One region of the Actinomadura sp. 21ATH genome, then DNA from elsewhere that is predicted to be linked to it. Evidence: riboswitches for the same ligand, from Rfam matches in the RefSeq annotation. Region 1 holds a riboswitch; the other holds the start of a gene.
What was found. Region 1 has a riboswitch for cobalamin ahead of ACA361_RS22740 (CbtB-domain containing protein). Riboswitches for the same ligand answer to the same signal wherever they lie in the genome.

Region 1 (7,619 bases):
GAGGTGACCAGGTGCCGCGCCTCGGCCCGCTCGATCGCCTCCTCGGACGTCAGCGCGGCCAGCGTGGCGGCGCCCAGCGGCTCGCCGAGCGCCGCGTACTCCAGGACGTCGCGCTCGGCGGCGGCCAGGGTGCCGAGCCGTTCCTCCACCAGCCCGCGCAGCCGGGGGCTCAGCGGCAGGTCGCCGTGCCACCGCCAGACCCCGCCGGCCGCCTCCAGCCGCCCCTGGTCCAGGCCCGCCTGCACCAGCTCGCGCAGGAACAGCAGGTTGCCGCGGGTGCTGTGGTGGAGCCGCCGCGCGGTCGACTCGGCGAGCTGGCCGCCCAGCGCGGCCTCCACGACCGCCTGGCTCTCGGCCAGGGTCAGCGGGACCAGGTCCAGCCGGCGGGCCAGATCGTCCTTCCAGAGCGCCGTCACGGGGTCGGGGGCCGGCTCGCCGGCGCGCACCGTCGCCAGCACCCGCGCGTCCCGCTGGAGCACCAGGTGGTGCACCAGCGCCGCCGACGCCGGGTCGAGCAGGTGCGCGTCGTCGACCGCCACCAGCAGCGGGCGGCCGCCGGCGAGCGCGCGCACCGCCTCCGCGGCCCGCCGCATCGGGTTGACCGCCAGGTCCAGCGCCTCCACGGCCAGGACGTGCCCGAACGCCCCGAACGGGATCGCCGCCTCCGCAGTGCTCCCGCCGAGCCGCAGCACGGTGAACCGGGCCGGCTCAAGGCGCCGCAGCGCCTCGCCGGCCAGCCGGGTCTTGCCCACCCCGGCGTCCCCCGCGACGACCACGCCCCGCGCCTCGCGCGCGCTCAGCAGGGCGCCCATCTCGTCGAGCGTCGACGTACGGCCGGTGAACGGCCATGAGGTCCGCACAACAGGGATCGTACGGACGCTCACCGCGCGCCACCAGACGATGCGCGCGGGACCGCCCGGGGAATCGCTCAGGGAATTGAGTAGGGGCTACTCATGCACACCCGGCGCCGTCGCGGCACTCTCGATGGTGCGGGACCTTTCCGGGACGTGGGAGCTTCCGGAACGGCCGCGCGAGGCACCGGCGGCGGCCGGCCGAAACAACGCCGCCGCCGGGGCGGGAGGGGGCACCGTCCGCATCTCCAGCGGGGGGAGATACGGGTGGCGCCCCCTCCCACATATGTCTCACCTGTGCGCACCGCGCTTGACTTGGAAGCCCGGCGAAGGGAACCTCGGGGCGACAAGTTCACATTCGAGGCGACGGTGCGCAGGAACCTGGTGCGATTCCAGGACGGTCCCGCCACTGTGACCAGGGAGCCTCCCCCGCACGCGACCACGGCCGTACCCGGCTGGAAGGTCGGAGGGTGGCGATGATCTGGGAGTCAGGAGACTGACCCGTCGTCCTCCCGCTACCGGGGCGAGTGCACCCCGTGAGGAGACCCCGATGTCGCAGGCCGACATGGCACGGCAGGCCGTTCCCGAGGCGCCGCCCGTACGGCGCGTACCCGTGCGCGAGATCCTTCCCTGGGCGGTCCTCGCCCTGGTCCTGGGCGCCGCGCTGCTCTACTTCACCGGCGCCGAGCAGGGCGCCACCTCCCTCTTCGGCGGCACGTGGGTGCACGAGTTCACGCACGACGGCCGGCACCTGCTCGGCTTCCCCTGCCACTGATGCGGGCGCTTCTCATCCGCGGCCTGCTCGCCGGCCTGGCCGCCGCCGCGGCGGGCCTCCTGGTCGCCTGGATCTACGGCGAGCCGCAGGCGGACAAGGCGATCGCGTTCGAGGAGGCGCGGGCCGCGCACGCGCACGCGGGGCACGGCGCCGAGGAGGAGGTGGTGGTGAGCCGCACCGTCCAGCGGACGAGCGGCCTCATCACGGCCATGGCGTTCTACGGCGTGGCGGTCGGCGGGCTGTTCTCGATCGCGTTCGCCTTCGCGTACGGCCGGATCGGCGCGCTCGGCGCCCGCGCCACGGCGGCCCTGGTCGCGCTGGGCGGCTTCACGGCTCTCGTGCTGGTGCCGTTCCTGAAGTATCCGCCGACGCCGCCCGCCGTGGGCGCGCCCGAGACGATCGGGGGCCGTACCGCGCTGTACTTCGGCATGGTCGCGCTGGGCGTGCTCGCCACCGCCGCCGCGGTGGTCGTCTTCACCCGGCTGGCGCCGCGGCTGGGCGGCTGGAACGCGGCGACCGCCACGGCCGCCGGGTTCGCGGTCGTGGTCGCGGCCGTCTTCCGGCTCACGCCGCGGCCGGACGCGGTCGCCGACGGGTTCCCCGGCACGGTGCTGTGGGACTTCCGGATCGCCTCGCTCGGCGTCCAGGTCGTCCTGTGGGCCACGCTGGGCCTGCTGTTCGGCGCCCTGACGGAACGGTCGCACCGCCGGGAGGCGGCTTCGCGGAAGGAGCCGCTAGCGGCGTAGCAGGGCGCAGTCGCCGCACATCTCGCCGCCGGGCGGCACCCGGTAGTAGAGGCAGCAGCTGCGCCGGACGAAGCCGTGCCGGCCGAACTCCCCCGTACCCTTCAGCGGCTCGCGCGCGAGCAGCTCGCGGACGAGGGCGGCGGCCGGCGCGGCGACGCCGGGGCGCAGGCTGCCGGCCAGGGCGGACGCGGCGTTCCCCCACATCAGCCCGTCCGCCAGCCGGACGACCTCGCACAGGGCCGCGCGGAGCGGTTCGAGGTGCCGCCGCACGACCTCCGCGTGGACGAGATCGGCGAGCGCGGCCGGACCGGCGGCCTGACGGCCCGCGGGATCGGCCAGCCACAGCGCGATCGGCGCGCCCGGCGCCCACCGCCAGTGCAGGCCCGACAGGTCCGGTACGGTCCCGAGCGCGGCGGCCGCGATCACCGGCGACCAGAGCCGCGACGCGAGCCCCTGGAAGAGGATCGACGCCGCGACGCGCCGCTCACCGGTGCCGAGCCGCCGCCCGTAGGCGTCCACGAGCCCGTCCAGCCGGGCGGTGTCGGGCTCGGGCAGCGGCCGCCAGGTCGGATCGGCCTCCTCGGCCGGATCGGTCCTGATCTCGAAGAACGCCCCGAGCGCGGCGACCTCGCCCAGCACCCCGGCGACGTCCCGCGTCCCGATCCGTTCGACTCCGGCCACCGCGCCACCCTAGCCGTTCACTCGTGGCGTGTTGCCCCCGCGGAGGGGGCGCCGCGGGGCGACACGCCACGAGTCGACCCGGGGGTCACTTGGCGGGGCGGCCGCCGTTGTCGCGGCGGTCCAGGGCGGTCTGCAGCGCCCGGGCGGCCTCTTCGGCGGCGTCGTCGGGCGTGGCGGAAACGTGGGTGTTCATGCGTACTCCAAGGCTTCGCGGAAGCGAGAAGATCGAAGGGCTTACGGCCGAGCGCTGACTCCGCGACGGGGGTGGCCCGCCTGTCAGGCCCCGTCGCGGCAGCGAAGGATCACTACGAAGCGCCGCATGTCACCGGCCACGTTACCCGCATGTCAAGGCGCCTGTCTTGACCCGTGGCCGAACTTCCCACATGGTGAGACGCCACCGCCGTGGCCCCGGACGGGACCACGGCGGCGGCGAAGCGGATCACAGCGGGCGGGGCGTCAGCCCTCCAGGTCGACCCGGCGGCCGCTCTCGGCGCCCACCTCGGCCTTGATGGCGTCCACCAGGTCGGCGGGCACCGGCGAGTCGACGGTCAGCGCGATCAGCGCGCGGCCGCCCTTGGCGTCCCGGCCGACCTGCATGCTGGCGATGTTGACCCCGGCGTCGCCGAGCAGCCGCCCGACCACGCCGACGATGCCGGGCCGGTCGGAGTAGACGAAGAACGCCATGTGCTCGGTCGGCACCAGCTCCATCTGGTAGCCGTTGACCTCGATGATCCGCTCGATGTGCTTGGGGCCGGTGAGGGTGCCGGACACCGACACCACCGAGCCGTCCGCCATCGTGCCGCGCACCTGGACGACGTTGCGCCAGTCGGGGCTGTCCTCGGTGGTGGACAGGGTGACCTCGACACCGCGGTCGCGGGCCAGCAGCGGGGCGTTGACGAACGTCACCGCCTCCTCGATCACGTCCACGAACACGCCCTTGAGCGCGGCCAGCTCCAGCACCTTGACGTCGTGCTCGGCGATCTCGCCGCGGACCACGACCTCCAGCCGGACCGGCACGCCGCCGGCCAGCGCGGTGAAGATGCGGCCGAGCTTCTCCGCGAGCGGCAGGCCCGGCTTGACGTCCTCGGCGACCGCGCCGCCCTGGACGTTCACCGCGTCCGGGACGAACTCGCCCGACAGCGCCAGCTTGACCGAGCGGGCCACCTGCGTGCCGGCCTTCTCCTGCGCCTCGTGCGTGCTGGCGCCCAGGTGCGGGGTGACCACCACGTTGTCGTGGACGAACAGCGGGCTGTCGGTGCACGGCTCGGTGCTGAACACGTCGATGCCGGCGCCGGCCACCCGGCCGTCCTTGATCGCCAGGTCGAGCGCCGCCTCGTCGACGATGCCGCCGCGGGCGGCGTTGACGATCCGCACCTCCGGCTTGACCTTGTGCAGCTCCTTGTCGCCGATGAGGCCGAGCGTCTCGGCCGTCTTGGGCAGGTGCACGGTGATGAAGTCGCTCTGCGCCAGCAGCTCGTCCAGCGTGACGAGTCTCACGCCCAGCTGGGCGGCGCGGGCGGCCTGCACGTAGGGGTCGAAGGCGACCACGTTCATGTCGAAGGCGGCCAGCCGCTGCGCGACCAGGACGCCGATCCGGCCGAGGCCCAGCACGCCGACCGTCTTGCCCTGGAGCTCGACGCCGGTGTACTTGGAGCGCTTCCACTCGCCCTGCTTGAGCGCCGCGTGGCCCTGCGGCACGTTGCGGGCGGTGGCCAGCAGCAGCGCGATCGCGTGCTCGGCGGCGGTGACGATGTTGGAGGTCGGGGCGTTCACGACCATGACGCCGGCCTTGGTGGCGGCCTCGACGTCGACGTTGTCCAGGCCGACGCCGGCCCGCGCGACCACGCGCAGCCGCTTGGCGTGCTGGAACACCTCGGCGGTGACCTTGGTCGCGCTGCGCACGATCAGCGCGTCGACGTCGGCGACGGCGGGCAGCAGCCGCTCGCGGTCGGCGCCGTCGACCTGGCGGACCTCGAAGTCCGATTCGAGGACGGCGATGCCGGCCGGGGAGAGTTCTTCTGCGACGAGGACGACAGGCTTGCTCAAGGAACGGTCCTTCGGAACGTGGATGTGTGCAGTTCGGGAGAAGAAGTCGCGGACACCACGGTGTGGCCTGCGCCTCGCGCCCGAGTCTATCGCCGTGCCCGGCCCCGTGATGCGGAACGCCCCGTCCACCGGCCGCGCGGTGGACGGGGCTAGGCCGCGTCCGTCTCCGGGAGGGCCGTGAGGACGGCGGCGACGCGCTCGGCGTCGGCGACCGCCACGTGCGGCACGTCGATGAGGATCCGCAGCGGTCCCGCCGGCAGCCCGAGGTCCTCGGCGACCTCCGTCTGGACGGCCCGCAGCGGGATGTACGACAGGTAGCCGCGGAACACGTCCTGCGACCGGAACATCGCCGTCATGATCAGCCGGTAGCCGCGGATCCGGAACGACAGCGCGGCCAGGCTGGGCACGCTGTCGGCCGGCTCGCCGGGCACGGTGAGCGAGATCCAGGCGCTGGTCGTCCACGGCCGGGCGCGCAGCAGGTCGGTGACCCAGCGGATCTGGTCGACGCCGTCGCGGTCGCGCAGCCGCGGGCCGTACTCGGACCGGGTCGCGCCCCGGGTCCGCTCGTGCGCGCGGCGGACCAGCCGGGCCCGGTCGCCGTGCTCGCGCAGGAGGGGGTCCTCCCAGCTCAGCGAGGCGATCTCGAACAGGGCCGGGGGCCCCTCGATGATCGGCCCGTGCTCCTCCATGCCCGCCACGCCGAACGTCCAGACGCGCCGCAGGACCGCGATCCACGCCTGCCCGCAGGTATCCCAGCGCTGGACGGCCCGCTCTGCCGCCACCTCACGACTCCTCGCCACACTTCATCCCACGGCCGGCGCGGCCGGCCGGTTCGTTTCCTCCGAAAAGCACGCGGTCACGGAAAACCGATTCCGTTCGCCGAAGCATATTCATGATCCCGCCCCACCGCCGCCGCCGGGCCCGGACACGATGGGTGTTCGCGCTGGTGCGCCGGGGTTGGCCGCGCCCGCTGCGACTCACTTCTAGTATCGGTCAAAGAAGGGGAAAAGTGTAGGCCAATTCTCCACCGAACGAACTTCACCGACTTTCTGACATCAGTGATCTACATGGGTCACCACGAATCGTTCAATCCTTGGTGAGCACCACGTAACCGGACCGGGCGAACACCTGCCGGTACCCGTCCCCGATCAGCTCGTCCACCCGTTCCCGCTGTTCCCCGAGCGACGCGAAGGGGAAGGAGCGCCGCGCGGTGTCGGCGACGACCCAGGGCGCGCGCCGCGCCTCGCGGTCCCAGAGGAGCACGTCCGCGCGCCCGGAAAGGGCGGGGCCCAGGTTGTTGACGGTCTCGACGAGAACGCCGTCGGGCACCACCGCGACCGCCGCGGAAGCGGCCCGCGCCCGCTCGTCGAGCCGGTACAGATCCGGGTCGGCGAACCCGCGGAACGCGAAGAACGGCAGCACCCCCACCGCCGCCGCCAGCAGCCACGCCGCCGGAGCCCAGGACCGCCGGAGCCGGTGCGCGCCGTCGACCGCCGCCATGACCAGCAGCGCGATCAGGAACGCGTTGTAGTGGTACTTCGGCTCCCACCAGTTGGGGAACTCGTCGGCGAGCATCCGCTCCGCCAGCATCGGCACCGCCGCCAGCGCCAGCGGCGAGCGCAGCGGGAGCAGCAGCAGCGGCAGCACGAGCAGCCCCATCGTGACCAGTTTCACCGGCGGCGAGGCCAGCGCCGCCGGAACCGCCCACGGATGCGTCAGGACGTGCAGCGCCGCGTCCCCCATGTCGTCGCCGAGCCGCCCGTACGCCCAGTAGTAGGCGTTGTCCCCGCCGAACACCGCGATCAGGACCCGGGAGGACACCCACGTCGCGACCACCCCGACCGCGACGCAGCCGGCACCGATCCACCGCTCCCCGCGCCGGGTCAGCAGCACCATCCCGAGCCCGGCCAGCAGCAGCCCCGCGTCCTCCTTGGCCAGCAGCAGCACCGCCGCGGCCGCGGCCGCCCGCCCCCGCCGCCCGGCGTCGTACCGTTCGACGGCCAGCGCCGTCAGCAGCGGGACGAACGCCACCTCGTGGAAGTCGAACGCCAGCGCCTCGGCGACCGGCCACGACAGCGCGTACGCCCCGGCCGCGCAGTACGCCTGCCCGCGCCCGAGCCGCCGCCGCGCGAACCGCCAGACCGGCACGATCGCCAGCGCGAACAGCACCGCCTGCGCCACCAGCAGCGTCCCCGGCCCGTCGTGGATCCAGTACAGCGGCGCCAGCAGGGCCAGCAGCGGCGAGAAGTGGTCGCCCAGAATGGAGAAGTCCGGCCCGAACCCGTTGTGCACGCCCTTGACCATCGCGACCGGCGCGCCCAGCCCGCTGTACGACCGCACCGCCTGATCGAAGATCACCAGGTCGTAGGTGCTGGCCCGGAACGCCCGCAGCCGCAGCAGCGAGAACGCCGCGTACACCAGGGCCGCCAGCGCGACGAGCCCCGCGAGGATCCACCCGTCCCGCCGCGTGCGCTCCGCCGGCGCCACCGCCCCCGCCGCGGGCCGCTCCACGGCCTGCTC
Region 2 (7,619 bases), on a different contig from region 1:
GTCGGCGTCGAAGCGCGTGTAGTTGAAGATGAACACGCAGGCGCCCGCGTTCCAGGGCGCGAAGACGTTGCTCCAGGCGTGCTTGGCCCAGCCGGCCGAGGAGATGTTGAGGTGGACGTCGCCGGGGCGCAGGCCGATCCAGTACATCGTGGACAGGTGGCCGACCGGGTAGCTCGCGTGGGTGTGCTCGACGAGCTTGGGGCGCGCGGTGGTGCCGGAGGTGAAGTAAAGCAGCAGCGTGTCGCTGGAGAACGTCGCGCCGTACGGGGTGAAGTCGGTCGGGGCGTCGTAGGCGTCGGCGTACCGCAGCCAGCCGTCGACCTCGGCCCCCACGGCGATCCGGGTGTAGTCGCCGGGGATGCCGGCGAACCGCTCGGTCACGGCCGAGGCGGCGACGACATGGCGGGCGCGGCCGCGGTCGAGCCGGTCCCTGAGGTCGGCGGTGCCGAGCAGCGTCGTGGTCGGGATCAGCACGGCGCCCAGCTTCATCGCGGCCAGGATCGTCTCCCACAGCTCGACCTGGTTGCCGAGCATGAGGATGACGCGGTCGCCGCGGCGGACGCCCGCCGCGCGCAGGCGGTTGGCGACCTGGTTGGAGCGGCGGGCCATGTCGGCGAACGAGTGGCGCTCCTCGGAGCCGTCCTCCTCGACGATCCAGAGCGCGGTCGCGTCGTTGTCCTCCGCCAGCCTGTCGAACCAGTCCAGCGCCCAGTTGAACCCGGTCAGCACCGGCCACCGGAACTTCTCGTACGCCGTCGCGTAGTCCTCGCGATGGGCGAGCAGGAAGTCGCGTGCCGCGCGGAACTCGACTGCAGCCATGGGTCCTCCTCGTCAGCCCCGAAGCCGTTGGCTCCACCTCGTCGGCCACGAGAATCGTTGGCCACGCCGGCGACCTCGCGCCACCCCCGAAAGTGGGTGGTCGGTTCCTACCCGGCAGGGCGCCCGGTACGAAGGTCGCGCGCAGCGTGCCGGCGGCGGTGTCGACCGTCCAGCCGGGGGCGAGGACGCCCTCGCCGGCGAGCCGCCGGACGAGCGCGCGGTCGGTCTCGTACGCCGCGAGAGGTCAGGACTCCGGAACGTAGGGGGGCGCGACGCCCCACCCCCACCGCGGCACGGGGATGCCGTCGGACGGCGGCGCGGCTTCCAGGGCGGAGTTGGAGACGGCCAGGCGCGTGCCCCATTCGATGTAGCCGGAGAACGCGGCACGGAACTCGGGATCGGCGGGGAGGCCGACCTCGTCCGCCGCGTCCATGAGGAGGCTCACCCAGCGGCGGCGCTGCGGTTCGCCGATGTGCCTTCCGAGGTGCTGGGCGAGCATGTGGGGGTAGCCGCCGCGCTCGTCCGTGTAGCGGGAGGGGCCGCCGAACACCTCGCTCAGCCACATCGCGACGTACCTGGGGTGCCCCGGGTCCATGTGCGCGAACAGCGGGCCGATCAGGTCGTCCTTGAGCACTCGCGCGTAGAAGACCTCGGTCAGGCGGTCGAACGCCGCCGTTCCGCCCGCCCACTCGTACAGGCTCGGAACGGCTGAACCGGTCCCCTTCACGGCGGTGCGCTCGTAGTGGCGCATCTCCTCGATCCGCTGCACGTAGGGGCGGATCTCGGCGAAGAAGGCCGTGAAGTGCTCGCCGCCGCGGAACTCCCGCATATGGGCCTCGGCCGAGGTCCAGGTGATGCGCAGGATGTACGACTCGGGCTCGTCCACGCAGCGGGACAGCTCGAAGTCCACGCACTGGGGGGCGGCGGCCAGGGGGACGGCGGCGCGCGCGTACGCGGCCTCGAACTCCTCGGCGTCCTGCCGGTCGACGCGATAGCGGATGTACTCGACGATCATGTGATCACGCCCTTGATCATGGATGGCGCTATCAATGTAATCGAGTAATCATCACGCGGGGAGGGGTTGGCCGAACCCGGCAGGGCCGGGAGCGGCAGGCCCGGCACCCCGCGCGGAACGGGATGCCGGGCCTGTCCGGACCGCCGGCCGGCGCTCGGGAGCGCGGGCCGCCGGCGTCAGTCCTCGCCGGGGCGCCGCGCCCAGAACACGCCGCCGGCGATGACCGCGACGACCAGGGCGGCCACGCCGATCCACAGCCAGCCGGACGAGGAGCCGCTCTCCTCCTCGCCCGCCGCCCGCGTGGTGGCGGGCGCGGACGGGGTGGACGGCGCGGACGTGGCGGGATCCGCGGACGCCGCCGCGGACGGGTCCGCGGCGGGGCCGCCCTTCACCGAGAACTTGAAGCTGCCGGTGATCGGGTGGCCGTCGCTGGAGACGACGCGCCAGCCGACCGTGTACTCGCCGTTCGGGAGCGTCCCGTCCACCGCCTGGGTGACCTTGTTGTCGACCGCCCGCGCCGCCCCGGCGCCGTGCTTGGCGCCGTCGGGCCCGGTGAGGACGATCTGCGGCACCCGGACGGTGCCGGTGAAGGTCAGCTCGATCTCCTGCGGCGACGCGATCTCGGCGCCCTTCTCCGGGTTGGAGGACTTCAGCGCGTCATGCGCCCAGGCGGGCGCGGCGCCGAGCCCGAGCACCGCCCCGACCAGCGCGATCGCCAGGGTGATCTTGCGGAACCTCATGCTTTCCTCCTTGCGCGGGTGAGGCCGAGAGCGCCGACGCCGATCCCGATCACTCCGGCGGCCAGGCCGAGGCCGCCGAGCAGCCGGGCCGTGCCGTCGCCGGCCGGGGACGCGGCGGCCGCCGGCGTCGTGCCGTTCGCGGCGTTCGCGGCGACCGGCTCGGCCGCGGCCTTCGGTGTCAGTCTGAGGTACGGAGCGGGATGCTCGGGCTCGCTGGAGCCGTCGCCGGGGTCCTGGTCCCAGTTCACGACCTCGTCGTTGGAGTAGGTCTGCGCGGCCTTGAAGAGGACCCGGTCGGCGTTCGCGGGCAGCGGCCCCATCGAGACGTCGAACTCCTCGAACCGCCCGGCCTCGATCTCACCGCCGGTCCAGATGATCTTCGAGACGTACTCGGTGAGCTCGCCGCCCTCGGTCTTGACGGGCTTCGGCGGCTTGGCGCGCTCGACCTCGACCTTCCAGCCGGGCACGGGCCGTACCGACACGTGCTCGATCACGGGGTCGGACGGCATCTCGATCACGAGCTTGGTGGTCCGCGCGTTGTCGCGCTCGTTCGGCACCCGGAAGGACACCTTGGTGTACGAGCCCTGCTCGGCGGTCCGGGGGTCGGCGGTGACGTGGGCCGACGCGCCGGTGGCCAGGCCGGTGAGGGCGACGGCGGCCAGCGCGGCGACGGCGGCTGATCTGCGTATATGCCGTGACATGCCGGTAGTGGTCCGGGACATGGAAATCTCCGTTCGAGGCGTACGGGTGAAGGCCGGACGGGCCCGGGACGGGCGCACGGTCCGGTGGCGTACGGCACTCGACGGCTCGGCCTGCGCGACGAGCCGGGGGCTCAGCAGGCGAGCGCGAGCGCCCTCGAACGGCACGGCGGGCCCCGGCGCACGACCTCGTGCCGCAGGATCCGCCCGCTCGGACGGGCGGGGGTCTCCTCCACCGGGACCGGCGCGGTGCGCGGCGGGGCGGTGGCGGGTTCGATCGCGATCAGGACCCGGGCCGGGGCGGTGGCGATCCGGCGGGCCAGCGACCAGGCCGCCCGCTCGCCGCGCCGCAGCCACCAGGCCGAGACGACCGCCGCCGCGACGTGCGCGAGCGTCATCGCCGTCCCCGATCCGCCGCCGGAGTCCGGCGTGACCGCGATCGCGTGGTGCCCGGTCGCGGTGACGGTCGTGCATTCGGCGCCCGCGTACAGGCTGTGCAGCGCGAACTGGCCGCCCAGCAGCCCGCCGAGCAGGGTGGGCAGCGAGCGCTCGTGGCCCGCCAGCGCCAGCGTCACCGCGAGGACGCCGCCGAAGCCCGCCGCGACCGCCCAGTACGGGATGGTCGCGGTGGACGTGAGGGAGTGCCCGAGGGTCGCCAGCGTCACGCAGACGGTGGTGAAGACCACCGCCCGCGAGGTACGGAAGAGGGGACGCGGCGGGTGCGGGGACATGGCGCGAACATCGTCCCACCCGCGGCCGGTGATCTCTACACACCCCCCGGGATCGGTATGGCGACCCAACATCTAGTGTTGTCGCAATCGGCCCCCGCCACATGTAGGGTCATGATCGTGCTGGTTCGCCCGTGCCGATCGCGGTGCGGGCGTCGTAAGAGGGAACCCGGTGCGGTGCGGCCCGATGTCGCGGGCCGCCCAATTCCGGGACTGCCCCGCAGCGGTGAGCGGGAACGACCGCCGTCATAGAGCACTGGCGCACCGTGACGGTGCGCCGGGAAGCGACGGTCATTAGGTCGCGCGCTCCTTCCGGGAGGCCCGGAGGGGGACGCGCGGTGCCCGCGAGTCCGAAGACCTGCCCGCACTGATGGACGTCCAGGCTTCGCGGGAGGCCGGTGGGCGCGCGGCGGCCTGCCGTGCTGTCCTCCTCCCCTGCCCGCGGGCCGATCTCAAGGGGAGAGCGAGTACGTGACACGGCAACTCACGGCGCCACCGCGCCCGTCCGGGGTGTCCGGCGACGGTGACGGCGGCGACATCGGCGCCGCGATCGAGCGTGCCTGCGCCGGTCTGCCCGGCGCCGAGCCGGGGCCGCTGCTGGCGGCGGTACGGGGGGAGACCGGGGAGGCGGCGCGGCGCGACCGCGCCGTCGCCGAGGCGGCCGCGCTGGTGGCGGCCGAGCCCGCGTACTCCAGGGTCGCCGCCCGGCTGCTGGCGGCGAAGATCGCCGAGGAGACCGCGGCCGAGGGCGTGCGGACGTTCGCGGAGTCCGTGGCGGCCTCGCACCGCGAGGGGCTCCTGTCGGACGCGGCCGCGGCGTTCGCCGCCGCGCACGCCGCCGAGCTGGACGCGCTGGTCGACGAGGCCGCCGACGAGCGGTTCGAGTACTTCGGCCTCCGCACCCTCTACGACCGCTACCTGCTCCGCCACCCGAGCACCCGCCGCGTACTGGAGCGCCCTCAGTTCTTCCTCCTGCGCGTCGCTGTCGGCCTCTCCGACACCGTGGCCGAGGCGGCGGAGCTGTACGGCCTGCTCAGCACGCTGTCGTACCTGCCCAGCTCCCCGACGCTGTTCAACTCCGCGGCCCGCCGCCCGCAGCTGTCGTCGTGCTTCCTGCTGGACTCGCCGCGGGACGAGCTGGAGTCGATCTACGAGCGGTACGCGCAGGTCGCCCGGCTCAGCAAGTACGCCGGCGGCATCGGGATCTCGTGGTCGCGGGTCCGGTCGCGCGGCTCGCTGATCCGCGGCACCAACGGCCTGTCGAACGGGATCGTCCCGTGGCTGCGGACGCTGGACTCGTCCGTCGCCGCCGTCAACCAGGGCGGCCGCCGCAAGGGCGCCGCGTGCGTGTACCTGGAGCCGTGGCACGCCGACGTCGAGGAGTTCCTGGAGCTGCGCGACAACACCGGCGAGGACGCGCGCCGCACCCACAACCTCAACCTCGCGAACTGGATCCCGGACGAGTTCATGCGCCGGGTCGAGTCCGACGGGACGTGGTCGCTGTTCGACCCCAAGGAGGTGCCCGAGCTCACCGACCTGTGGGGCGAGGAGTTCGACGCCGCGTACCGGAAGGCCGAGGAGGACGGCCGGTACGTGCGCCAGGTCCCGGCGCGGCGCCTGTACGGCCGGATGATGCGGACCCTTGCGGAGACCGGCAACGGCTGGATGACGTTCAAGGACGCCGCCAACCGCGCCTGCAACCAGACGGCCACGCCGGGCCGCGTCGTCCACCTGTCCAACCTCTGCACGGAGATCCTGGAGGTGACGGGCGACGCGGAGACGGCGGTGTGCAACCTCGGGTCGGTCAACCTGTCCGCCCACACCGGCCCGGACGGGGTGGACTGGGCGCGGCTGCGCGCGACCGTCCGTACCGCCGTGCGCTTCCTGGACCGGACGATCGACCGCGGCTTCTACCCGACCGGCGAGGCGGCCGGCGCGAACCGGCGCTGGCGGCCGGTGGGGCTGGGCGTGATGGGCCTGGCGGACGTGTTCTTCAAGCTGCGGCTGCCGTTCGACTCCGCCGAGGCCCGCGCGCTCTCGACCCGGATCGCCGAGGAGATCGCGCTCGCGGCGTACGGGGCGTCCGCCGACCTGGCCGAGGAGCTGGGCCGGCTGCCGGAGTACGAGCACACCCGCACCGCCCGCGGGCGGCTGCACCTGGACCACTTCCCGGACGCGAGCCCGTCCCGGACGGCCGAATGGGACGCCCTGCGCGCCCGGATCGCCGACGTGGGCCTGCGCAACTCCCTCCTGATCGCCATCGCGCCGACCGCGACGATCGCGTCCATCGCGGGCTGCTACGAGTGCATCGAGCCGCAGGTGTCCAACCTGTTCAAGCGCGAGACGCTGTCGGGCGAGTTCCTGCAGATCAACGGCTACCTGGTCGCCGACCTCAAGGCGCTCGGGCTGTGGACGCCGCCGGTACGGGACGCGATCAAGCGCGCGAACGGGTCCGTCCAGGGCCTCACCGACCTCCCCGAGGAACTGCGCGCCCTCTACAGGACGGCCTGGGAGCTCCCCCAGAAGGCCCTGATCGACCTCGCCGCGGCGCGCACGCCGTACATCGACCAGAGCCAGTCGCTGAACCTGTTCCTGGAGACGCCCACGATCGGCAAGCTCTCCTCGATGTACGCGTACGCGTGGCGCAGCGGTCTCAAGACGACCTACTACCTGCGCTCGCGCCCGGCGACGCGCATCGCCCAGACGACCGTCTCCCCTACGGAAGCGGTCATGTGCTCCCTTGAGAACCCCGAGACCTGCGAGGCGTGCCAGTGAGCCTGCTGCTGGACCCCGGCATGGACCTGACCCTGCGGCCCATGCGCTACCCCGACTTCTACGAGCGCTACCGCGCCGCCATCCGCAACACCTGGACGGTCGAGGAGGTCGATCTCGCCTCCGACCTGGCCGACCTCGCCCGCCTCACCCCGGCGGAGCTGCACCTGGTCAACCGCCTGGTCGCGTTCTTCGCCACCGGCGACTCGATCGTGGCGAACAACCTCGTGCTGAACCTCTACAAGCACGTGAACGCGCCCGAGGCACGCCTCTACCTCTCCCGCCAGCTGTTCGAGGAGGCCGTGCACGTCCAGTTCTACCTGACGCTGCTGGACACCTACCTTCCCGACAACGACGAGCGCGCCAAGGCGTTCGCGGCGATCGAGCACATCCCGTCCATCCGGGCGAAGGCCGGGTTCTGCTTCCGCTGGATCGACGCGCTCGGCGGCCTGGACGAGCTGCGCACGGCGGCGGACCGCCGCACGTTCCTGCTGAACCTCATCTGCTTCGCCGCGTGCATCGAGGGCCTGTTCTTCTACGGGGCCTTCGCGTACGTCTACTGGCTCCGCTCCCGCGGCCTCCTGAACGGCCTCGCCTCCGGCACCAACTGGGTTTTCCGGGACGAGAGCATGCACATGGAGTTCGCGTTCTCGGTCGTCGACACCGTCCGGGAGGAGGAGCCGGAACTGTTCGACGCGGAGATGACCGCCCAGGTCACCCGCATGATGGAGGAGGCCGTGGAGGCGGAGCTGGCCTTCGCTCGCGACCTCTGCGGCGACGGCCTGCCGGGCATGAGCGCCGACGACATGCGCCGCTACCTGGAGTACGTCGCCGACCAGCGCCTCGC

Region 2: linked by a shared signal. The riboswitch ahead of ACA361_RS38930 (ribonucleoside-diphosphate reductase subunit alpha) and the one ahead of ACA361_RS22740 (CbtB-domain containing protein) in region 1 are both predicted to bind cobalamin.

What each region holds. Positions count from the first base shown of each region.
Region 1 covers NZ_JBGNUR010000007.1:273,239-280,857, forward strand. The annotation lists gene ACA361_RS22735 (LuxR C-terminal-related transcriptional regulator) at 1-860, opposite strand, end outside; cobalamin riboswitch at 1,183-1,371, shown strand; gene ACA361_RS22740 (CbtB-domain containing protein) at 1,402-1,626, shown strand; gene ACA361_RS22745 (CbtA family protein) at 1,626-2,372, shown strand; gene ACA361_RS22750 ((2Fe-2S)-binding protein) at 2,361-3,053, opposite strand; gene serA (phosphoglycerate dehydrogenase) at 3,510-5,099, opposite strand; gene ACA361_RS22760 (hypothetical protein) at 5,249-5,881, opposite strand; gene ACA361_RS22765 (DUF2079 domain-containing protein) at 6,186-7,619, opposite strand, start outside.
Region 2 covers NZ_JBGNUR010000024.1:96,531-104,149, forward strand. The annotation lists gene ACA361_RS38905 (AMP-binding protein) at 1-819, opposite strand, end outside; gene ACA361_RS38910 (group II truncated hemoglobin) at 1,064-1,834, opposite strand; gene ACA361_RS38915 (copper resistance protein CopC) at 2,011-2,574, opposite strand; gene ACA361_RS38920 (YcnI family protein) at 2,571-3,296, opposite strand; gene ACA361_RS38925 (hypothetical protein) at 3,407-4,003, opposite strand; cobalamin riboswitch at 4,108-4,381, shown strand; gene ACA361_RS38930 (ribonucleoside-diphosphate reductase subunit alpha) at 4,472-6,775, shown strand; gene ACA361_RS38935 (ribonucleotide-diphosphate reductase subunit beta) at 6,772-7,619, shown strand, end outside.